DNA from 3 places in the Streptomyces sp. NBC_01260 genome. Region 2 is predicted to be linked to each of the others. Evidence: riboswitches for the same ligand, from Rfam matches in the RefSeq annotation. Region 2 holds a riboswitch; each other region holds the start of a gene.
The links. Region 2 has a riboswitch for cyclic di-AMP ahead of OG322_RS02770 (M23 family metallopeptidase). Riboswitches for the same ligand answer to the same signal wherever they lie in the genome.

Region 1 (7,776 bases), 4.5 Mb from region 2:
CGAGGCGATCGAGGACGGCAACCGCGAGGAGCTGCGCGAGGAGCTCGGCGACGTACTGCTCCAGGTCGTCTTCCACGCGCGCATCGCCGAGGAGGACGAGGACGAGCCGTTCTCGGTGGACGATGTCGCCGCCACGCTCGTCGAGAAGCTGATCCACCGCCATCCGCACGTCTTCGGTGACGAGACCGCCGAGACCCCGGAGGACGTCCACGCGCACTGGCTGCGGACCAAGGCGATCGAGAAGCAGCGCGAGTCGGTCACCGACGGGGTGCCGCTCGGCCAGCCCGCCCTGGCACTCGCCGCGAAGCTGGCCGGCCGGGTCCGTACCGCCGGACTCGACGTGGCGCTCCCCGAGGGCGACGGCATCGGCTACCGGCTCCTGGCGCTGGCGGTGCGCGCCCAGGAGGACGGCACCGACCCGGAGGCCGCCCTGCGGGCCGCGGGCCGCGCCTACCGGGACGCCATCAGGGCGGCGGAGGGCAACGGATAGCCCGGCGCGGGGCACGGCCGCGCGGTCTCGTTCTGGATCACCGCGCCCACGAAGGCGCACTCCACCTCGCAGCCGTCCTGATCCGCACGCGACCACGGATTGCCGACGACGCCCAGGGGTACCTGACTCAGGACCCGGACGAGGCATCGATCGGGCCGCGGGGGATGTCCCTCGGCCCGGCCGGCGCGCGATCACCAGCCAAGGGCCAGACGCCCGGCGGGCCATGCAGCCACTCCGGACCGGAGCCCGCAGCCACCGCTTTGTACCAGCGGGAGGACCGGCGGGACAGCGGGCCATCCCGCCGACGCGGCCGGTCCGGCTTGATCGGGGAGGGACCGCCCAGCCCGGCCAGGGGCAGCGGCTAACGTCGGGGGGTGAACGACAGCCCCGCCGACACCCCTGCCGACACTCCCGCCGATGCGCCCGCGCACGCTGCGGGAGCCACCCCGGCGCCCGCACCCGCCGGCTGCCCCGCCCACGCGGCCGGCGCGGCCGACGCCGTGCCGCCCGCCCCCGAACTCTTCACCTGGGAGTTCGCCACCGACCCGTACCCCGCGTACGCCTGGCTGCGCGAGCACAGCCCCGTGCACCGCACGACCCTGCCCAGCGGGGTCGAGGCCTGGCTCGTCACCCGGTACGCGGATGCCAAGCAGGCCCTCGCCGACGCCCGGCTCTCCAAGAACCCGGCGCACCACGCCGAGCCGGCGCACGCCAAGGGCCGCACCGGCATTCCGGGCGAGCGCAAGGCGGAGCTGATGACGCATCTGCTGAACATCGACCCGCCCGATCACACCCGGCTGCGGCGTCTGGTGTCGAAGGCGTTCACGCCCCGGCGCATCGCGGAGTTCGCGCCGCGCGTGCAGGAGCTGACGGACCGCCTCATCGACTCCTTCGCGCAGAAGGGGGAGGCGGACCTCATCCATGAGTTCGCCTTCCCGCTCCCCATCTACGCGATCTGCGACCTGCTCGGCGTCCCGCGCGAGGACCAGGACGACTTCCGGGACTGGGCGGGCATGATGATCCGCCACGGCGGCGGCCCCCGCGGCGGGGTGGCCCGTTCGGTGAAGAAGATGCGCGGCTATCTGCTCGAACTCATCCACCGCAAGCGCGAGAACCCCGGGGACGACCTGATCTCGGGACTGATCCGGGCGAGTGACGACGGCGAGCACCTGACCGAGAACGAGGCCGCCGCGATGGCCTTCATCCTGCTCTTCGCCGGGTTCGAGACGACCGTCAACCTCATCGGCAACGGCGTCCACACCCTGCTGGGCCACCCGGAGCAGCGCGAGCGGCTCCAGCGGTCCCTGGCGGCGGGGGAGACGGAGCTGCTGGCCACCGGGGTCGAGGAACTGCTGCGTTACGACGGTCCGGTGGAGCTGGCGACCTGGCGGTTCGCCACCGAGGCGCTGACGATCGGCGGGCAGCCGGTCGCCGAGGGGGACCCCGTGCTGGTGGTGCTGGCGGCCGCCGACCGGGACCCCGAACGCTTCGCCGCTCCGGACACGCTGGACCTCTCGCGGCGTGACAATCAGCACCTCGGTTACGGTCACGGCATCCATTACTGCCTGGGAGCACCGCTCGCCCGGCTGGAGGGACAGGCCGCGCTCGCCACGCTGCTGAAACGCCTCCCGGACCTGCGACTTGCGGTGGAACCTGCCGATTTGCGCTGGCGTGGCGGGCTCATCATGCGCGGACTGCGCACGCTTCCGGTGGAGTTCACCCCCGAGACCGTCCCCGGCGAAGGTGACGCTCTGTCAACTCTGTGACTTTCACGTGATCTCTGCTGCATCGACTTGTGACACACGTTCGAGTCCCGCTAGGTTCACCGTTCGACTCATCCGTCACTCGTCCGTCACACGGAAGGCATTCCCATGGGCTCCGCGAACGGCAGGCACCGTCGCCCTCGGCAGGCACCCGCGATCGTCGTCGCCGCAGGCGTGACCGGCTCGGCCATCGCCATCCCGCTGCTCGGCGCGGCCGGCGCGCACGCAGCCGACGCCTCGACCTGGGACCGGGTCGCCGAGTGCGAGAGCGGCGGCATGTGGAGTGCCGACCTCAGCAACGGCTTCTACGGCGGCCTGCAGTTCTCGCAGGAGGTGTGGAAGTCCTACGGCGGCGATTCGTACGCCCCGCGTGCGGACCTGGCCAGCCGCTCGCAGCAGATCGCCGTGGCGGAGAAGGTCCTGGACGACCAGGGGCCGAAGGCGTGGCCCAGCTGCGCCGTCATCTCCGGCCTCGCCGTGGACGGTTCCCTGCCGGGCGTCGACCCGGGCAGCACCCCGTCCGCCCACCCGTCCGAGAGCGCGGACCCGTCCGCGAGCGCCGACCCGTCGGACGGCGCGTCCAAGGGCGCCAAGAAGACCCCGTCGGACGACGCCACCGCCGACACCGCCGACACCGCCGACAAGGACCGTACGCCGGACGCCTCGGACTCCCCGTCCGCCACGCCCTCGGCATCCGGCTCCTCCGGCGCGAGTGACACCTCCGACGCCCCGGGCAGGTCCTCCCGGGCCGGGGACACGGGCGGCAGGCACCGCGGTGCGCCGGCCCCGGAGAAGCCCGGCAGCGACCGGGACTCGGGACGGCACGCCTCGCGCGGCGAAGGTGACGCACGCGGCAAGGGCGCACCCGCCGCTGACGGTACGTACACCGTCCGGCCGGGCGACAACCTCTGGGCGATTGCTGACGCACAGAAGCTGCCCGGCGGCTGGACCGGGCTGTACGAGGCCAACAAGGCGGCGGTCGGCTCCGACCCGGACCTCATCCTCCCTGGCCAGAGTCTCGATCTCGGCGTGAAGGCCGGATGAGAACGACCGCGGAAGCAGTCTGATCATCAGCTGAATGCGCCCCAAATCTGGGGTACTTAGGCGGTCTATGTCCCATTTTTGACTAAGTGAGACATGGGTCTCTTTGCGTGAACTGGTGCGTCTTGTTCGGGAGCTCCCCCCGCATCCGTTCCGACCTGCGCAAACAGGCCTTCTTCAGATGCAAGTAAGGGCTGTTTATCCGGTATGTCCTTCTTTGGAGATGGGGGTTGCGTGTGTTTACGGTCGGAACCGCTCGCACCGCGGGCCCCGTCGATCGTCACGCCGAATCCTGCCGTCGGTCGAAGGGAACAGACGCGTAAAGCGCCGTAGGCAGGAGCGGGGGACCCAGGTAAGTGCCGGGCCCGATCGTCGCAAGACGCATCAGGACCGGCTTGGGGTTAAGTCGTGCGCTAGGACGTGCGACCGGGCAACTCACTTGGCCCGAACCCGACAGCTCACCTCGCAGGCGTCGGTGAGGAGAAGTCTCGATGCTGCTGAACAGCAAGGGCAACAAGCACCGCCGCCCGTCCAAGGCCGTCCGTATCGCCACGCTCGCCGGTGTGACCGGTGCCGCCATCGCCGTGCCCCTGATGGGTGCGACCGGCGCCTCCGCGGCCTCCGTCTCCACGTGGGACGCGGTCGCCCAGTGCGAGTCCGGCGGCAACTGGTCCATCAACACCGGCAACGGCTACTACGGCGGTCTGCAGTTCTCGCAGTCCAGCTGGGCCGCCGCCGGCGGTACGCAGTACGCGGCCCGCGCCGACCTGGCCAGCAAGTCCCAGCAGATCACCGTGGCCGAGAAGCTCCTCGACATGCAGGGACCGGGCGCCTGGTCCTGCGCCGGTGCCGGCAACCTGAGCAACGACGGTGTCGACCCGGGTGTCGGCACCGGCTCCACCGCCCCCAAGACCGAGACCGCTCCCAAGCAGGAGTCGGCTCCGGCCCAGCAGGCCGAGCCGAAGAAGTCCGAGCGCACCGAGGCCCCGGCCACCAACCGCTCTGACCGCTCGACCGCCCCCAAGGCGGAGCAGAAGAAGACCGTCACCACCCCGACCGGCGAGAAGGTCAAGAAGGGTGATGGCGAGTACAAGGTCGTCACCGGCGACTCGCTGAGCAAGATCGCGGCCGACCACCACGTCAAGGGCGGCTGGGAGCAGCTGTTCGAGCTGAACAAGGACATCGTCAAGGACGCCGACATGATCTTCCCGGGTCAGCAGCTCCACCTGGTGAAGTGATTCAGCACCCTCCTCGCTGAGCACCCCGGCCCGGCCCGCATCTTCCCCCCATGCGTGCCGGGCCGGGGTTCGCCGGTCGCCGGGCCATCGCTTCGCGGCTCACCGGATTCCGCGTTGATTGTTCAACTGTTGTAGTTACTGGTCAGTAAATTTCTGGCCGTTCGCCCCGCTATGACAGCTCTTGGGTCCTTTTTCGTCCCAGGGGACGGGCGGTCGGCCGACTGAGACGGCCGGGCCGGTTAGGCTCTTGTCGCAAGGCCAAAGTGACCCTGCACAACCAGCGTCATATCCCAGAAGGAGATGCCTCGTGCCGTCCATCGACGTCGTCGTAGCCCGGGAAATCCTCGACTCCCGGGGCAACCCCACGGTCGAGGTCGAGGTTGGCCTCGACGACGGCAGCACGGGTCGTGCTGCTGTTCCGTCCGGAGCCTCCACCGGTGCGTTCGAGGCCATTGAGCTTCGCGACGGTGACCCCAACCGCTACCACGGGAAGGGCGTCGAGAAGGCGGTCCTCGCCGTGATCGAGCAGATCGGCCCGGAGCTCGTCGGCTATGACGCGACCGAGCAGCGGCTGATCGACCAGGCCATGTTCGACCTGGACGCCACGGAGAACAAGGGCTCGCTCGGCGCCAACGCCATCCTCGGCGTCTCGCTCGCCGTCGCCCACGCCGCGTCCGAGGCCTCGGACCTGCCGCTGTTCCGCTACCTCGGTGGCCCGAACGCGCACCTGCTGCCCGTCCCGATGATGAACATCCTCAACGGTGGGTCGCACGCCGACTCCAACGTGGACATCCAGGAGTTCATGATCGCCCCGATCGGCGCGGAGTCCTTCTCCGAGGCCCTGCGCTGGGGCGCCGAGGTCTACCACACGCTGAAGAAGGTCCTGAAGACCAAGGGCCTGTCCACCGGCCTCGGTGACGAGGGCGGCTTCGCGCCGAACCTGGAGTCCAACCGCGCGGCCCTCGACCTCATCGTCGAGGCCATCAAGGAAGCCGGCTACGCCCCGGGCAAGGACATCGCGCTCGCGCTCGACGTCGCCGCGTCCGAGTTCTACAAGGACGGCAAGTACGAGTTCGAGGGCAAGTCCCGCTCGGCCGCCGAGATGACCGAGTACTACGAGGAGCTCGTCTCCGCGTACCCGCTGGTCTCCATCGAGGACCCGCTGTACGAGGACGACTGGGCCGGCTGGAAGGTCATCACCGACAAGATCGGCGCCAAGGTGCAGATCGTCGGCGACGACCTCTTCGTCACCAACCCGGAGCGCCTGGCCCGCGGCATCGAGGAGGGCTCCGCCAACGCCCTGCTCGTCAAGGTCAACCAGATCGGTTCGCTGACCGAGACCCTGGACGCCGTCGAGCTGGCCCAGCGCAACGGCTTCAAGTGCATGATGTCCCACCGCTCCGGCGAGACCGAGGACGTCACCATCGCCGACCTCGCGGTCGCCGTGAACTGCGGCCAGATCAAGACCGGCGCCCCGGCCCGCTCGGACCGCGTCGCCAAGTACAACCAGCTGCTGCGCATCGAGGAGATCCTCGACGACGCCGCGGTGTACGCGGGCCGCTCGGCGTTCCCGCGGTTTCGCTCCGAAGGCTGACGAGCACAGCTAGGGTCTTTCGTTTGGATCAGGCCGGACCCCGCGAGCCCGGCATGATCCAAACGAGAGGCCCTAGGGCTGACAAGCCCGGCCGGGTCCAGCGCCCCGGCCTCCGTCCGTCCCCGCACTCGGTCCCGTACCGTGTGCGGGGACGGACGTGCGTAATGGGGAGGCGGAGACATGGCCGCGAAGGACCGGGACCGGTTCTCCACCGCGACCCGGCTGAGGCTGCTCGGTGAGCAGACCGCAGCCCGCGTCTACCGGTCCCAGAACCGCCGTCAGGCGCACCGCTCCCGCCTCACCGGCCGGGCGGCCGTCCTGGCCCTGATCGTCTGCTCCCTGGTCGTCGCACTCGCGTACCCGATGCGGCAGTACGTGTCGCAGCGCGACGAGATCGCCGACCAGGAGCGGCTCGCGCAGGAGGCCGAGGCACGCACCGAGGAACTGCGCGACGAGAAGTCGCGCCTCCAGGACGACGCGTACATCAAGCGGCTGGCCCGCGAGCACCTGCACTACCTTCTTCCGGGAGAGACCAGCTACACGGTGGTCGACCCCGACGCGGTCAAGGAGCGCAACGGAAAGCCGGACGAGTCCGGCCGGCCGTGGCACTCCAATCTGTGGGACGGCGTCGACAGCGCCGACCGCGGCTGACCCGCGTTCCCTCGTTCATCTGCGGAACCGCAGTTCAAGCAGCCCGATCAGAACCTAGGCAGGCATGGAAACGCCCCCTCCCCAGACCGAGCCCACCGCGCCCACCGACGCGGACATCGCCGCGTTCCAGCAGCAGCTGGGGCGCCCGCCGCGCGGGCTGCGCGCCATCGCGCACCGCTGTCCGTGCGGAAACCCGGACGTGGTCGAGACCCAGCCGCGGCTGGAGGACGGCACGCCGTTCCCGACGACGTACTACCTGACGTGCCCGCGTGCGGCGTCCGCGATCGGCACGCTGGAGGCGAACGGGGTCATGCGGGAGATGACCGAGCGCCTCGGTACGGACCCCGAGCTGGCCGCCGCGTACCGGGCCGCGCACGAGGACTACATCGCGCGGCGTGACTCCATCGAGGTGCTGGAGGGCTTCCCGAGTGCGGGGGGCATGCCGGACCGGGTGAAGTGCCTGCACGTGCTCGTGGGGCACTCGCTGGCCGCGGGGCCGGGGGTGAACCCGCTGGGGGACGAGGCGATCGCGATGCTGCCGCAGTGGTGGCGCAAGGGTCCGTGCGTGTCGCCGTGCGGCGCGCCGGAGGAGAAGGACGGCGGGACGGCCGACGCGGCCGACGGCGCGCCGGACGAGGACTGACCGTCCGCACGGGGGCTCCGCCCCCCGGACCCCCGCTCCGCAATCGAAGGGGCTTGAATGAGGAGTACTTCATGACGCGCGTGGCCGCCATCGACTGCGGTACCAACTCGATCCGCCTGCTGGTGGCGGACGCCGACCCCGGCACGGGGGAGCTCACCGAGCTCGACCGGCGGATGGAGATCGTCCGGCTCGGGCAGGGCGTCGACCGGACCGGACGGCTCGCCCCCGAGGCTCTGGAGCGGACGTTCGCCGCCTGCCGGCGGTACGCGGCGGTGATCAAGGAGCACGGCGCGCAGAAGGTGCGCTTCGTCGCCACCTCCGCCTCCCGGGACGCGGAGAACAGGGACGAGTTCGTC
Region 2 (7,776 bases):
AGTGCGGGCGATCATCGACGGCTACACGTCGGCCGAGGACTTCTCGCACGCCGAGGTGGGCCGGTTCACCGACGGCGACGAGGCGCGCCGCCGTCATCTCCTGCAGTCGGTCCTCCAGGCCGAGGGGCTGCGGCTGTCGGAGTACCGCGAGCGGTTCGCCACCTCCCCCGACGAGGACTTCCGCGAAGAACTGGCCCTGTTCGAGGACCGGGGCTGGCTCGATCCGGACGCGCCGGCCGCCGGGCTGCTGCGCCTGTCCCCCGAGGGGCTGGCACACTCCGACGCCCTGGGCCCCGACCTCTTCTCCCCCGCGGTGCGGGCCGCGATGGCCTCGTACGAGCTGAAGTGAGCCCCTTCATGGACCTGACGATTCTCTACCGCGGTCCGCTCGCGTCGTGCGACTACGACTGCCCGTACTGCCCGTTCGCCAAGCGGCGCGACAGCCGGGAGCAACTGCGGGCGGACCGGGCCGCGCTGGAGCGGTTCACGGCGTGGGCGGCGGCGCAGACCGGTGACCGGATCTCGGTGCTGTTCACTCCGTGGGGCGAGGGGCTGGTCCGCTCCTGGTACCGCCGGGCGCTGGTCGAGCTGGCCCGACTGCCGCACATCCGCCGGGTGGCGATCCAGACGAACCTCAGCGGCCGTACGCAGTGGCTGGCCGCGGCGGGCGCCGTGGGCCGGGACAAGATCGCGCTGTGGTGCACGTACCACCCGGGCCAGACGCCGTACGAGCGTTTCCTGGCCCGGTGCGGGGAGCTGGCGTCCCTGGGAATCCGCCACAGCGTCGGTGTGGTCGGTCTGGCCGGCCACCTCGACGAGGCCCGGCGGCTGCGGGCGGCGCTCCCCGAAGAGGTGTACCTCTGGGTCAACGCCGCGGAAGGGCACAGCTACACGGACGAGGAGGCCGGCCGGTGGACGGAGATCGATCCGCTGTTCCCGTACAGCCGTCATCCGCACCGTTCGGCCGGGCTGCCCTGCCGGACCGGTGAGTCGGTCATCTCGGTGGACGGGGACGGCACGGTGCGCCGCTGCCACTTCGTCCGGGCCGAGCTCGGCAATCTCTACGACGGCAGCTACCGGGGGGCGTTGGGCCCGCGGGCCTGCCCGCTGGCCGTGTGCGACTGCCACATCGGCTACGTCCATCTGGAGACGCTGCCGCTGTACGACGTGTTCGCGGGCGGCGTGCTGGAACGCGTTCCGGCCCGGCCGCCACGTTCTGTTCAGCGGGTGAGCCCCTAATTGCCTGGACGGAGCGCTGAACGGCCTGGTGGCATGGGCGCCATGAACTCCTTCTGGACAGGCGAGCGGGTGCGGCTGCGCGGCATCGAACCCGCGGACTGGCAAGCGTTCATGGAGATGGACGGGTACTCGGATCACCAGCGGTCGGGGGACATGCTCCACCCGCCGCGCTCCGCCGAGGGGTACCGCGCCTGGGCGGCGGAGCAGGCCGTCGCCAAGCCCACCGGGGATTGCTTCCGGCTGGCGATCGAGGCCCTGGACGGTGGAGTGCTCGTCGGTGGCATCTCGACCCATGACGCCGACCCGCGCACCGGCAGGTTCACTTACGGCATCGGGGTCGGCGGCGGTCATCAGCGGCGCGGGTACGCGTCCGAGGCGATCGTGCTGCTGTTGGGCTTCATGTTCGGCGAGCGGCGCTATCACAAGTGCGAGGCGCAGGTCTACGCGTACAACGGCGCGTCGGTCGCATTGCACCGCGGGCTCGGCTTCACCGAGGAGGGCCGGCTGCGCGACCACGAGTTCTTCGCCGGACGCCATCACGACCTGGTGCTTCTGGGGATCACCGCCCCCGAGTTCGCCGAACGGCACCCGTTCGGCGAACCCTGACCGGCCCGGCCCCTCAGAGCGGCAGCAGGTCCGGCCGCTTCGCCTCCACGTGGTCCCCCGAGGACTCGCCGCGCAGGCGCCGCCCGATCCACGGCACCAGGTACTCGCGCGCCCAGTTGATGTTGTCACGCCGGACCTCCAGCGTTCCCCGGTGCGCCTGCGGGGGCCACTCCTGGTCCGGGTCGGCCGGCACGTCGAGACCGAGCACCTGGGCGGCGCGCAGCGCGACCCGGGTGTGTCCCTCGGGCGACAGATGCAGCCGGTCGCCGTCCCATGCGCGCCGGTCCTGCACGGAGCGCAGCGACCAGAGGTCGAGCACCGGGCAGTCGTAGCGGTCCGCGATGGACCGCACATGGGCGGTGTAGGTGGCGATCTTGCCGCGCAGATGGCGCAGCACGGGAACACCACGGGTGTCGAAGCCGGTGGTGACCATGACGGTGCCGACCGATTCGGTCAGCTCCGCGACCGCGCGCTCGAAGCGCTCGGCGACGTCGTCGGGGTCGGTGCCCGGCCGGATGATGTCGTTGCCGCCCGCGCAGAAGCTCACCAGGTCGGGGGCGAGTTCCCTGGCGCGCGGCACCTGCTCCTCGACTATCTGGTCGAGGAGACGTCCTCGTACGGCGAGATTGGCGTACCTGAAGTTCCCGTGCGCGGCGCCAGTAATGCGCGGCGCCGTTTCGGGGTCCGGGAGCTGGTCCGCGAGGATTACCGCGAACCGGTCCGCCCAGCCGACGAATGTCCCGTCCGGGCCGAGGTCGCCGACTCCCTCGGTGAAACTGTCGCCAATCGCCGCGTACGACTCGATGGCGCCCTGTCGGTTGATGACGCCCTGTCGGATGTTTCTCGAATCGTTTGCCACAAGGGCATATCCTGCACCGTCGAATGTGACCTACGCGACCGTAATACGGGGTTGACGGGTGGTGAGATAGACCACCCGGTCAGTTTTTGGTAAAGGGGGAATAAGCAGAAGGACGGTGCGCCGCCGCGCACCGTCCCTCTGTGTATTGCTCTGGTCCGGGTCACCGGACCGGTACTGCCTGGATCAGACGTTGATCCCGTGCGACGCCAGGTAGGCGATCGGGTCGATGTCCGAGCCGTACGCCGGACCCGTGCGGATCTCGAAGTGCAGGTGCGGGCCGGTCGCGTTGCCGGTGGCGCCCGAGAGGCCGACCTGCTGGCCCGCGGTCACGGTCTGGCCCGCCGAGACGGAGAGCGAGGACATGTGGCCGTACTGCGAGTAGTGGCCGTCGGCGTGCTTGATGACGACCTCGTTGCCGTACGCGCCGCCCCAGCCGGCGGTGACGACGGTGCCCGAGGTGATCGCCTTCACGCTGGTGCCGGTGGAGACGGGGAAGTCGATGCCGGTGTGGCTGCCGCTGGACCAGTTGGCGCCGGAGGCGCGGTAGGCGGTGGTGTGGCTGCCGGGAACCGGGTGGACGTAACCGGAGGCGGTGCCCTGACCGGCCGGGGCCGAGGTCTCGTTGGACGCCTGGGTACCGGAGGAGGACGCGGAGTTGGAAGCCGCGGGGGCCTTCGACTCGGTCTTGGCCGGAGCCGGGGCCTTCGACGGGGTGGTGGCACCCGCGGAGGTGTGCGAGCCGGTGGTCGAGGCGTGGCCCCAGGCCTCGCCGCCGAGCGTCAGCTTCATGCCCGGGAAGATCAGGCTCGGGTCGTCGCCGACGACCTCGCGGTTGTCCTGGTACAGCTTCTCCCAGCCACCCTTGAGCTTGTGCTGGGCAGCGATCTTCGACAGGTAGTCGCCGGAGACCACGGAGTACGTCTTGGTGCCGGCCTGCTTCTCGGCGACCGGCTTGGCCGGGGCGGCGTGCGTGGCGGCGGCCGACTTCGCGGTGGCGGGAGCGGCGTGCTCCGCGGCGGTGGCACCGGTGGCACCGAGCAGCGGAAGCACGATGACGGCTCCGCCGGCGCTGGCGACGACGATGCCACGGGCGATGGTGCTGGACTTCGGACGGCGGTGCTTACCCAGTATGGGCATGAAGAATTTCCTCTCCGGCGCCTACGAGGTGAGCTGTCGGGTTCGGGCTGGAGATGCCCGGTCACGCCTGGCGCGACTTAACCCCGAGCCGGCCGGATCTCTCCGGTCGGCGGCTTACCTGGTTCCCCCGCTCCTGCCACACGGTGAGTGGGTGCGAATTCCGGACGGCGGCAGGATTAGGCGTTCCATCCGGATTGAGAGTGAACGTAAGCGAGCCGGGACGGCGGAAACAAGCCATGGGTTCCACTCCGGATTCCGCTCCGGAAAATCGGCGCGGAATTCCGGTGACACTCCGTGGATTATGGATCTTGGCTTTCCGCACGACGCACGGATTACCCAACCGGCGCACCGCCACACACCGTCACGGATATGATCCCGCTCACGAGTGGGCGACCATCTCCCTTATAAGCAGGGCATGTTCGACTAAAGGCCTCAATACGGACATGTCGCACCCACCATTCACTTCGGAGCCGCGGCCGCCCCGCGTCGGCACCACCGTCGCTGCGCGCGCCCCGACGGCCCCCGAACCGTGGCGGTCCGGGGGCCGCGCAGAGGGCAGAAGAACGGGCACATGGAGCCGTCACCGACATGATTGCCCGAGTATCCGATGTCGTATCGTCACGGGAGTGGACCCGTCGGCGACACGCGTCGGCGGCAGAGCCTCCAGGAGTGACCGTGACGCAGCAGCTGCCGCAGACCCCGTCGACGGAACCCGAGCTGGCAGGGGTCCGTAATTTCCGTGACGTGGGCGGGCTACCCGCCTCGGACGGCCGCCGGGTGCGGTACGGACGGCTCTACCGCAGCGGTCACCTGGCGGGCGCCACCGCCGAGGACGCCGCGTTCCTCGGCGGCCTCGGCCTCCACACCGTCTTCGACTTCCGCAACGCCACCGACCTCAAGCTGGACGGAATGGACGTCGAGCTGCCCGGCGTGCGCAACGTGAACATCCCGCTCACCGATCCGGCGGACGGCACCGAGTTCTGGCAGATGGTGCGCGACGGCAACATGGACGAGCTGCGCGGCATCCTCGGCGGCGGCAAGGGGACCGACCGCATGGTCGCCTCCTACCGCTCGATCATCCTGGACCGCACCGCCGAGCACAGTCGCGTGCTGCACGCCCTGGCCGAGGACAGCGTCCCCGCCCTGATGCACTGCGCGGCCGGCAAGGACCGGGCAGGGCTCTCGATCGCGGTCTCCCTGCTCGCGGTCGGCGTCAGGCGCGAGGCCGTCGAGGCCGACTACCTCAAGTCCAACGAAGCCCACCGCCGCTACCGGGTGCGCCGCAGCGACACCTCGGCGGCCGGGATGTCGCCCGAGGTGATGGAGCTCCTCAGCCCGCTCTTCGGAGCCCACAGCGAATATCTCGCCGCGGCCTTCGACACGATCGACGAGACCTGGGGCGGCACCGACCGCTACCTCTCCGAGGGGCTGAAGATCACCCCCGAGACACGGGAGCGGCTGCGCGAGCGGCTCCTCGACGAGGCCTGACCGGCCGGCCGGGCCACAGAGCGCGCGGCTACTGGTTGTGCATCCCCACCGCGAACAGCAGGTAGAGGAAGCCCGCGATGACGTGCCCGGCCACCAGGTAGGCGAACAGCCTGATGACCAGGCCGCGGGGCATCTTCCGCTCCTGCGAGTCGGAGTCCTTCCGCCTGGCCGGGGTGAGCGGGTCGTAGTTCTCGGAATCGGACATGACAGTCCTCTCTGGCGACCGGACGGGCCGGCGGCGGGGACGGCGCCTCAGCGCCGGTGGATCCCGCTGCCGAGACACAGCTCGGCGGCGGGGCTCTGCAGCAGGGTGTGGACGAAGAGCAGCTCGGCGCCCTCGCGCTCCGGCGCCGCGATCCGGTGCGGGGTGAGCGAGTCGAAGTGCGCACTGTCGCCGGGACCCAGGTCGTGCACGGTGTCCCCGAGGGTCACCCTGAGGTTTCCGGCCAGGACATACAGCCATTCCTCACCCGGATGGACACGCACCAGGTCGCCCTGCGCGCCGTACGGGACCCGGACGCGCAGCGCCTGCATCGCCCGGCCCGAGCCACCGGCCTGCTGGTACATCCAGCCGTCGGCCTCGGCCCCCTCGAACTTCCGGCCGCGGACGATCGCGTCACGTTCCGGGGGGATCTCGCCGAGCAGCTCGGAGACCGTCGTACCGTAGATCCTGGCAAGTCCGAGCAGCATCGGCAGCGAGGGCTGCCGTCGGCCCGTTTCGAGCCGGGACAGATGGGCGGGTGAGAGCCCGGCGCGCTGGGCGGCGGTCTCCAGGGTGAGCCCGCGGCCGCGGCGCAGATCGCGCAGGCGTGGCGCGACACCGGGCAGCTCGTCGGTCACCCCTCCTTCTGGAGGATTCATGTCTCCATTGGGCCAGGATATTTCCTCGGAGGCAAATTTCTTACCTCCGAGGCAAATCCTCTGCTGATCAACGGTTGGCGACGGCCTGCTTCACCAGGGTCCGGCCGAAGTCCCACATCAGCCCGCCGTTGTGCGCGTCGTCCATCACCGCCGTGAACGCGGTCACAAACCGGTCCACGTCCGCCTCGTCGATGACAAGCGGCGGAATCAGCTTGATCACTTCGAGATGGTCGCCGGAGACCTGGGTGAGGATCCGGTGCTTCTGGAGCAGCGGCACGACCACCATCTGCGCGAACAGTCCCTTGCGGGCCGCCTGGAGCATGGTCCAGCGGCTGCGCAGCTTCAGCGAGGACGGCCGGCCGAACTCGATGCCGATCATCAGCCCGCGCCCCCGCACCTCGTGCAGCAGCTCGTAGCGGCCGACCAGTGCGGCCAGCCTCTCGCGCAGCAGATCACCGGTGCGGCGCGCGTTCGCCACAATCTCCTCGTCCTCCATCACGGTGAGGACCGCGAGCCCGGCCGCCATCGCCTGGGCGTTGGAGCCGAAGCTGGCCGAGTGGACCAGCACCCGGTCCATCGACGAGTAGACGCGTTTGAAGATCCAGTCCTTGCCGAGGGTCGCCCCGACCGGCACATAGCCGCCGGAGAGCGCCTTGGCGACGCAGACCAGATCCGGTTCGACCCCTTCCTCGTGCTGGTACGCGTAGAAGTCACCGGTCCGGCCCAGACCGGTCTGCACCTCGTCGGCGATGAGCAGGGCCTTGTACTTGTGCAGCAGCTCCTGGCCGGCGCGCAGGAAGCCGGGCGGCGAGGCGTGCACGCCCTTGCCCTGGATCGGCTCGACGACCAGGCCGGCCACATCGCCCCGCTTCAGTTCGCGCCGCAGAGCGTCGAGGTCACCGAGCGCGATGGCGGTGTCGGGCAGCAGGGGTGCGAAGCCGTCCCGGAATCCGGCCTCGCCGTTGACCGAGAGCGCCCCGGTGGTCAGGCCGTGGAAGGCGTGCGCGCAGTACAGGATCCTCGGCTTCCCGGTCGCGTACCGGGCGAATTTGAGCGCCGTCTCGACGGCCTCCGTCCCGCTGTTGCCGAAGAACACCCGGTCCAGGTGCGGGCTGTGCGTGAGCAGCTTCTCGGCCAGCAGCCCCGGCAGCGGCTGGCAGTCGAAGCGGGTGAGGTCGGCGAGCGAGGCATCCAGGACGTCGTGCAGCGCCTTGCGTACGACGGGGTGGTGCCGGCCGAGCCCCATCACCCCGAAGCCGGCCAGCATGTCCAGGTAGTCGTTGCCCTCCGCGTCCCAGAAGTGCGCGCCCTCGGCCCGTTCGTAGACCTTGTCGAAGCCGATGGTGTGCAGCATGCGCGGTAGCTGGTGGTTGAGGTACTTCGTGTGCAGCTCGTAGCGCTCGGCGCCGCGCTCCGCGAGGAGCTGTGCCAGATCGAAGCCCTTGGGCCCGTCGTCCTTCATGCCCCGCTCTCCTTGTGCCCGTTGCCCAGGGCGTTGCGCCCGTGGTACCCGTCGTCGACGGGAAGTCCGTGCCCGTCGGCCGCGACCGGCTGCGCGGCGGCCAGCGTGGCGCTGATCCGGCCCG
Region 3 (7,776 bases), 7.0 Mb from region 2:
GGGAACTGCCCGCCGGCTACAGCATGCGGGCCGTGAACCGGGACGCGAACGGTGCGATGGACGACATGCTCGTCTGCATTCCGATGCCGGGCGTTCGGCGGTACTGGCTGTCGATGCTGCGCCCCGGCTCCCAAGCGGGGGGCGAAGGCGGCTCGAGCGCGCCGGATGGGATCGGCCTCGGCCTGGGGGGCCACGGACCGGACCTCGGCCAGATCCAGGCCGTGCTCGACCGGCTGGCCCCGGAGCCGACGACCGCCTCCACGCTGCGCTGGTCGTCCGCCTTCCGGACCAGCCACCGCATGGTGGACCGCTACCGGAACGGCCGCCTCTTCGTCGCCGGGGACGCCGCGCACATCCACCCGCCTATCGGCGGGCAGGGTCTGAACACCGGCGTGCAGGACGCCTACAACCTCGCCTGGAAGCTGGCCCTGACCGTCCGCGGTCTGGCCACGGACGACGTGCTGGAGAGCTATCACGCCGAACGCCACCCGGTCGCGCAGGAGGTGGTCGGCCGCACCGTCCACCATGCCCGCACCGTCCGCCATGCCGGCACCGGCCTCAGCAGCGACGGGGACGACGCCGAGATGCTGCTGCGGCGCCAGGCCCAACTGCTGGTCGCCTACCCGGACAGCCCGTTGGTCCAGCAGCAGGCGGCGGACGGCACACCCGCGGCCGGTCCTGCCCCCGGCGACCGGGCACCGGACTGCCGCGGCCTGCTGAGCGACCTCGCCTCCTACCCGCGACGGCTGTTCGACCTGCTGCGCACCCCGCGGCACGTGCTGCTGCTGTTCGCGGACTCGGAGCACGCCTCGGGCGACGGCGCCGCCCAGCTCGAGGCCTGCGCCGCCGCGGCGCATCGCGCTGCCCACGGCCTGCTCGACGCCTATCTGATCACCGCCGCAGAGGTGCCGGAGGACGCCCGCCCGGTCGGCCTGCGCCCGCCGCGGGTGCGCGACGCGGCGGGCGAGTTCCGCGACGCCTATGCGCCGCGTGACGGCGAGGCCCTCCTGATCCGCCCGGACGGCTACCTCTCCGGACGCTTCCACCCGGCCGTACCGGAACGCCTGACGGCGCATCTGCGCCGAACCTTCGCCTGACTCCTGCTGCCGCGGGCGGAGCACTGCCGATGACGGTCCTGCGGGCGCGCCCCCTCGCGGCAAGAACGCACCCGTGCAGGAGATCAGCGGCCGACCGAGGGTCACCCATCCGGATACGGGCCGGCGCCTGGTCCGTCGTCACGATCGCCCGTTGCACCCGTTCCCGAGGTGCGACCAGCTCCGACGCCGACGCCTCGAACCGGTCGTGCGCCCGCCCCGGATCACCGACGTATAGCTCACACACGCCTTCGAAGCCCCGTAGGTGCCCCGACCCGAAGCTGCTGCCCGACGGGTCGCCGGCGGCCCGCTCCTCGATGTCGTACCAGGCCAGACCGAGCGCCGCATGCGCTTGCCGTTCCAAGCCGGCCCGAGCGGCGACCCCCGCCTCCACGCATGCGCCCGGGCCACCTGCGCCTGCAGGAGCGCACGGAAGAGCACGTCAAGTCGATGGTCGCCTGGCTGCTGGTGTCGGCGCGGCGCCGCGGAGGAAGGGCCGGCACCGGCCTGCGCACGACGACGGCCGACGGGGCTGGGCCGCCTGTGCGCAGCCCTCCGGCTGGCCGTCAGGCGCCGCGTGGTGGCCCGGAACGTCGCCGAGTACATCACCGTCCCGCGCAAGGCCCGGAAGGCTGACACGCCTGCACGAAGCCCGCCACAGCTGTCTCACGTTCCTGGCGATGAACGGTGTGCCGGACACGGTTCTGGCGGCGTGGGCAGCGCACACGAACGTCGGCTTCACCAAGCGGGTGTACGTACATCCGACGGCCGATGACATGCGGTCGGCGTCCGCGCAGTTGGAGGCCCTGCTGGGCTTCAAGGACGGGCCCTCTCGACCTGCTGTGTGAGAGATTGTCAGATTTCGTCTCTCAAGCCAAGAGCGAAACCGCGTCTGATCTGTTGTTTCCCTTGGATCACTAGGGCACGCTCCTCACCATAATCTTCTGTACGTCCTGTACATTTTCCACAGAAGCGCGCGCAGGCACCCCCACGGGCCCCTGCGCGCCCCGGAGGAGAGGTCTTCGCCATGCACCGCCCCGCCGCCCGCTACGTACTGCCCGAGTTCACCGAGCGCACGTCCCAGGGGACCCGCACGCTCGACCCGTACTCCAAACTGCTGGCCGAACGGGTCGTCTTCCTCGGCACCCCGGTCGACGACACTGCGGCCAACGACCTGGTCGCGCAGTTCATGTACCTGGAGCACGACGCACCCGACCGGCCCATCCAGCTCTACATCAACTCCCCCGGCGGCTCGTTCGGAGCCATGACCGCGGTCTACGACACGATGGCGTTCCTCACCTGCGAGGTGGAGACCTTCTGCCTCGGCCAGGCGGGCGCCGGCGCGGCCGTACTGCTGGCCGCGGGAGCCCCCGGCCGACGGCACGCGCTGCCCGGCGCACGGGTCGTGATGCAACAGCCGGAACTCGCCGAACCGTTGCAGGGGCAGCCGTCCGACCTGGAGATCGAGGCCCGGGAACTGGCCCGGATGCGCGAGACGCTGACGGGCATGCTGGTCCGCCACACCGGACGCTCCGCCGAGCAGATCACCGCCGACACCGAGCGCGATCTCATCCTCGACGCCGAGGGCGCCAAGGCCTATGGGCTGATCGACCACATCGTGCAGAGCCGCGGGCCCGCACTGCCACCGCCCGTCGCGCGGTGAAGCCCCGATGCAGCCACCGGAGTTCCCGCCGCTGCCCGCCCTGACCCGCGCGGAGGGCGAGTTCATCGACCGCTATCTGGAGGTAGTCGACCAGTTGGGCCGGATCAACCCGGCCCGCGCCGACGACACCTACCGGGCCCTGCGCGCCGCACAGGCACTCGCCTCGCACGCCGCGGCGCTGCGGGACGCGCTCGCACTGATGCACGAGCGGGGTGAAGCCCGGATCCACTCCGCCACGTTGACGCGGGCGCTACGGGTACTGGACGGCGAGCGCCGCGCCGGGCGGGTCACCGTGCCGCCGGCCCCGACGAGTTGATCAACTCCATTGCGCCGACACGCCCGACGGGTGGACCGAATTATCTCGCTCGTTCGGCGTAGGTGTCACCTCGCAGGAGGGACAGCTCAACTTGCGCTTTCGAGGTGGCCCATGGGTGAAATCTCCCGTTTCGCCGCTGGTACGGCACGGGCAGGGGAGGCCCGGCAACTCCCCGTAAAACCCCCTGTCCACCCGATCAGATCAGTCGTGATGAGCCTCACATGTCACCGTTTCACCTCGGAAATCCGGCGGTCGGTGAGTCAAGATCCCTGGGACGACAAGCCCCCGCCACCGCGGCGGGGCGGTCCGGGCGGACGCCGAGTCCTGCCGCCGCCCGGATGCCTGGTCGACAGGAGTGGATCGGCAGGAGTGGAGGACCCGAGCACAACGGGCCGACCGGACCTCCGGTTGTCCCTCGGGGTGAAGCCGCCTTGTGCGGCCGGGCAACTTCGCCAGCCCGAACCCGACAGGTCATCCTTCACAGGCGGCTGACGAAGGGTTGCGCATGAGTGCGCAGGTTCATGTCCCGTATCTGCTTGCCAGGGCCACAACGGCCTCGGTCATGACTCTCGCCGCCGTCGGCGGCACGCTGTTCGTCCCCGGCGCCGTGACCGACGCCCAGGCCGCGACTCATTCGTTGAAGGCGCTCGACATCGCCGCGTCGAAGAAGGGATCGCCGTACCGGTGGGGCGCCACCGGCCCCAGCCGTTTCGACTGTTCGGGGCTGACGCTCTACTCGTTCAAAAGAGTGGGCAAGAAGCTTCCTCGTACGGCGCAGCAGCAGTACAACAAGACCCGCCACATCCCGGCCTCGAAGCGGCAACGTGGCGATCTGGTCTTCTTCCACTCCGGCCGCAGCATCTTCCACGTGGGCATCTACGCGGGCAGCGGAAGAATCTGGCACTCGCCGAAGACCGGCGCCGTGGTGCGGCTGGAGAGGATCTGGACGAAGAGCGTCTTCTACGGGCGGGTCCGCTGACGCCTGTGCCCCGCCACCGGATGATCCGCACCTGGGATCAGTGCAGCAGGGTGCCGGTCACCAGCACCGCACCGAGTGCGGTGAGTGCCGCGCCGCTGCCGCCCTCGATCGCCCGGGCGGTACGCGGCCGGCGCAGCCACCGGCCCAGGCGGTCCACCAGGAGCGCCACGGCCGGGAACCAGATCAGTGCGAGCAGCACGACGATCACGGCGAGCAGCAGCGTCCTGGGCAGCGGGTCGGCCCCGGCAGGGACGAACTGCGGCAGCAGGCTGAGGAAGAGCACCGGCGCCTTGGGGTTCAGCGCGTTGGTCAGGAAGCCCTGGCGCAGTGCGCGCCGGGCCCCGACTGCGGCCTGCCCGCCGTCCGGCCGGTCCGCCGCGGTTTCGGGGGCGTGCGCCCGCCCGTCGCGGCGCCGGGCCGAGCGCAGCGCGCTGACGCCCAGGTAGAGCACGTACACCCCGCCGAGGAACTGAACCGTGCGGAACAGCACCGGCACCGCCACCAGCACGGCGGCCAGCCCGGCGACGGCGAGCGCGGTGTGGACGAGCAGCCCCCCGGCGACGCCGAGCGCGGTGGCCACCCCCGCCGACCGCGAGGCGAGAGCGTTGCGTACGACGACGGCGAAGTCCGCTCCGGGCAGCGCGACCATGGCGGCGGCGACTCCGAGGAAGGCAGTCAGTTGGGCGTCCATGGCTCCACCCTGGACCCGAACAGCCTTTAGCATGTACTTGCAATCTTATGGGTCTGCCAAAAGGAATGCTTAATGTACGACCCGACACGGCTCGCGGCGCTGGTGGCGGTCGCCGAGGCCGGTTCGATCACCCGGGCCGCCGCCCGCCTGGGCTACACGGCCCCCGCGCTCTCCCAGCAGCTCGCCAAGCTGGAGCGGGAGGCCGGTGCCGCGCTGCTGGTCCGGCACCACCGGGGCGCCCGTCTCACCGCCGCGGGCGAGCTGCTCGCCGGCCGGGCTCGGCGGGTCCTGGACGAGATGGACCAGGCCCGCCACGAGCTGGCCCGTCTCGCCGGACTCTCCGGAGGACGCCTGCGAGTCGGCACCTTCACCACGGCCGGCATCCATCTGCTGCCTCCCGTGCTGAGCGCCTTCCGCCGGGCGCACCCGGATGTGGAGCTGGTCGTCACGGAGTACGAGCCGCCGGGCGGGGTGGCGGCGGTGGCGGCGGGCGAGGTCGATCTCGCGCTGACGCACGCGTACGAACCGGCCGCCGCGACGCCGCTGCCCTCGGGCGTCAGTGCCGAGCCCCTGCTGGTCGAGGAACTGGTGCTGATCACCGCCGTCGGGCAGGTCCTGGCCGACGGCAGCGGGCGGCTTCCGGTGACGGACCTCGCGGGCCGGCCGCTGATCAGCAGCGCGCCCACGCATCCGCCGCGGCGCGGCGTGGAGAGTGCCCTGGCCGAGGCGGGCGCACTGCCCGCGGTGGTCTGCGAGTCGCCCGGTTATGCGCTGGTGTGCGCCCTGGTCAGCGCGGGCATCGGGATCGCGGTGGTTCCCGAGATGGTCGCGGCGATGTCGCCGACGCCGCTGTCCGTACGGAGGCTGGATCCCGCCGCGTTCCGCCGGACGATCTCGGTGGTGCACCGCGGTGACCGGTCGAGCGCCGCGGCGGCGACTCTGCGGGCCCTGTTGCGGAGCGGGTTCGGACGGGCCGCCGCACCGCAGTGACCCGGGCGGCGATGCGCGGGTCCGGTCAGCTCTGGACGGGGACGTTCCAGGGGAGGACGATCCAGACGGTCTTGCCGCCGTCGGCGGTGGGTGTGACGGTCAGCCGGCCACCGTACTCCTTGGCCAGGGAACGGATGATCACCATGCCGCGCCCGTTGTCCTGCTGGACGGCGGCGGGCAGCCGCTGGGGCCAGCGGGGGTGACTGTCCGTCACCCCGAGGTGCAGCTGTTCCTCGCGCTCCAGCCGGAGGTCCACGGTGAAGGTGGGCGACTGGCCGAACGTGTGCTGGACCGCGTTGGTCGCGAGCTCCGAGACGATCAGCCGGATGGTGTCCGCGGACTCGCTCCCGTCGGACAGTCCCCATTCGGCCAGTACCCGGGCCACATACCTCCGGGCCGCGGAGACCGAGACCGCCTCGCTCGGCAGAGTGACGCTTGCCTCTTGATGGTCCGCCATGGCCGGCCGCCCCTTTCCCACCCGGAACGACCCGCGATCGGTCCGCTGTGCTTCGCGCCAGATTGCCATTGATGCTGCCCTCTGTAACGACGATCCACCAAGATATGCATATATCTGTCGCTCAAAGCGGTGAACTCTTCCCCCGATGCCGTGCGGGAGCGGCACACTGTCCGCTCGGCAGGGAGAGGGAGGGAGGCACCACATGCAGCACGGCCCTGCGGTGCGGCGCCGCAAGCTCGGGGAGGAGCTGCGGAGTCTGCGCCATGCATCAGGACTCACCAGCCGGGACGCCGCGCAGCTGCTCGGCTGGCACCAGTCGAAGGTGAGCCGGATCGAGACGGGTGTCAGTGGGGTGCGGGCCGGCGATGTCACCCGGCTGCTGGACACGTACGCCGTGGACGACCCGCAGTTGCGGAAGGTCCTGAAGGCGCTCGCCGGTTCGGCGGGCGGTGGCGGCGCGGGCTGGTGGCACGCCTACCGCGGCCTCATCCCGCCCCAGTACCGCGACTTCATCAGCCTGGAGTCCCAGGCGCGCACCGCCCGCACGCTGGAGACCTCGGTGGTGCCCGGCCTGTTGCAGACCGCCGACTACGCACGGGCGGTGACCCGGGCCGCGCTCGACGGGCTGCCGGCCGGCCAGCTGGACTCGCTGGTGGAGGTGCGGCTCGCCCGGCAGGGGGTGCTCCGGAGCGATCCGCCGCTGCGGCTGAGCGCGGTGCTCGACGAGGCGGTGCTGAGGCGCGCGGTCGGCGGCCGGCGGGTGATGAGGGAGCAGTTGCGCCATCTCGTCCGGCTGGCCCAACTACCGCATGTGAATCTTCAGTTGCTGCCCTTCTCGGTCGGCGGCTATGTCGGCCTCACCGGACCTTTCGTTATCTTCTCCTTTCCGAGCATTTCTGATCTAGATGTGGTCGTTCTTGACCATTTGACGAGTAGCCTCTACCTGGAGCGGAAAGAAGACCTCGAGGCGTACAGCTCGGCATTCCGCACTCTGCAGGCGCACGCGCTGTCGCCGGAGCACTCGTTGGACCTGATCGCCGCGATCGACCGCGCCGGTCAGTAACTACGGACTGCCCGAGGGGGGCGTCATGTCGGATTGCCTCGCACAGCACGCGTTACGGTGGCGGCGCAGCAGCCGCAGCACGGGAATGAACAACTGCGTGGAAGCCGCGCCGTTCGACGGCAGGCGGCTGGCCGTGCGCGACTCCAAGGATGTGTCCAGGCCACCGTTGCAGTTCTCGGCCGCGGCCTGGACCTCCTTCGTCTCCGGTCTGAGCCTCCGCTCGGTCCGCTGACGCGACGGCGGACCGGTCACGGCGCCGGACGACGGCCATGCCGTCTCAGGCGTCCGGAGCGGTCCGCCGTACGATCGCGACCGCGGTCGTGATCTGCTCGTCCGTCAGGTCCGCGCGCGCCGTCAGCCGCAGCCGGGAGACGCCGTCCGGTACCGAGGGCGGCCGGAAGCACCCGACCGCCATACCGGCCGTACGGCAGTCGGCCGCCCAGCGGACCGCGGCGTCGGCCGACGGCGCGCGTACCGAGACCACGGCCGCGTCCGGCCGTACGGCGGTCAGACCGGCGGCCGT

Region 1: it holds a riboswitch for cyclic di-AMP, as region 2 does, so the genes downstream of both, OG322_RS22560 (LysM peptidoglycan-binding domain-containing protein) here and OG322_RS02770 (M23 family metallopeptidase) in region 2, are expected to answer to the same signal.
Region 3: it holds a riboswitch for cyclic di-AMP, as region 2 does, so the genes downstream of both, OG322_RS33880 (C40 family peptidase) here and OG322_RS02770 (M23 family metallopeptidase) in region 2, are expected to answer to the same signal.

Annotation. Positions count from the first base shown of each region.
Region 1 is NZ_CP108464.1:5,077,113-5,084,888, forward strand. Features, by position in the region: gene OG322_RS22545 (nucleoside triphosphate pyrophosphohydrolase) at 1-490, shown strand, start outside; gene OG322_RS22550 (cytochrome P450 family protein) at 865-2,256, shown strand; gene OG322_RS22555 (transglycosylase family protein) at 2,362-3,297, shown strand; cyclic di-AMP (ydaO/yuaA leader) riboswitch at 3,610-3,781, shown strand; gene OG322_RS22560 (LysM peptidoglycan-binding domain-containing protein) at 3,786-4,532, shown strand; gene eno (phosphopyruvate hydratase) at 4,840-6,126, shown strand; gene OG322_RS22570 (FtsB family cell division protein) at 6,307-6,777, shown strand; gene OG322_RS22575 (DUF501 domain-containing protein) at 6,842-7,420, shown strand; gene OG322_RS22580 (Ppx/GppA phosphatase family protein) at 7,492-7,776, shown strand, end outside.
Region 2 is NZ_CP108464.1:613,376-621,151, forward strand. Features, by position in the region: gene OG322_RS02750 (STM4012 family radical SAM protein) at 1-349, shown strand, start outside; gene OG322_RS02755 (STM4011 family radical SAM protein) at 358-1,239, shown strand; gene OG322_RS02760 (GNAT family N-acetyltransferase) at 1,282-1,845, shown strand; gene OG322_RS02765 (SGNH/GDSL hydrolase family protein) at 1,859-2,704, opposite strand; gene OG322_RS02770 (M23 family metallopeptidase) at 2,888-3,841, opposite strand; cyclic di-AMP (ydaO/yuaA leader) riboswitch at 3,845-4,005, opposite strand; gene OG322_RS02775 (tyrosine-protein phosphatase) at 4,517-5,329, shown strand; gene OG322_RS02780 (DUF6126 family protein) at 5,358-5,534, opposite strand; gene OG322_RS02785 (helix-turn-helix domain-containing protein) at 5,582-6,190, opposite strand; gene OG322_RS02790 (aspartate aminotransferase family protein) at 6,258-7,652, opposite strand; gene dxs (1-deoxy-D-xylulose-5-phosphate synthase) at 7,649-7,776, opposite strand, start outside.
Region 3 is NZ_CP108464.1:7,594,441-7,602,216, reverse strand. Features, by position in the region: gene OG322_RS33900 (FAD-dependent monooxygenase) at 1-1,097, shown strand, start outside; gene OG322_RS33895 (hypothetical protein) at 1,775-1,942, shown strand; gene OG322_RS33890 (ATP-dependent Clp protease proteolytic subunit) at 2,122-2,757, shown strand; gene OG322_RS33885 (hypothetical protein) at 2,765-3,073, shown strand; cyclic di-AMP (ydaO/yuaA leader) riboswitch at 3,403-3,575, shown strand; gene OG322_RS33880 (C40 family peptidase) at 3,579-4,052, shown strand; gene OG322_RS33875 (LysE family translocator) at 4,090-4,743, opposite strand; gene OG322_RS33870 (LysR family transcriptional regulator) at 4,816-5,733, shown strand; gene OG322_RS33865 (ATP-binding protein) at 5,759-6,190, opposite strand; gene OG322_RS33860 (helix-turn-helix domain-containing protein) at 6,393-7,253, shown strand; gene OG322_RS33855 (DUF397 domain-containing protein) at 7,279-7,485, shown strand; gene OG322_RS33850 (8-amino-7-oxononanoate synthase) at 7,531-7,776, opposite strand, start outside.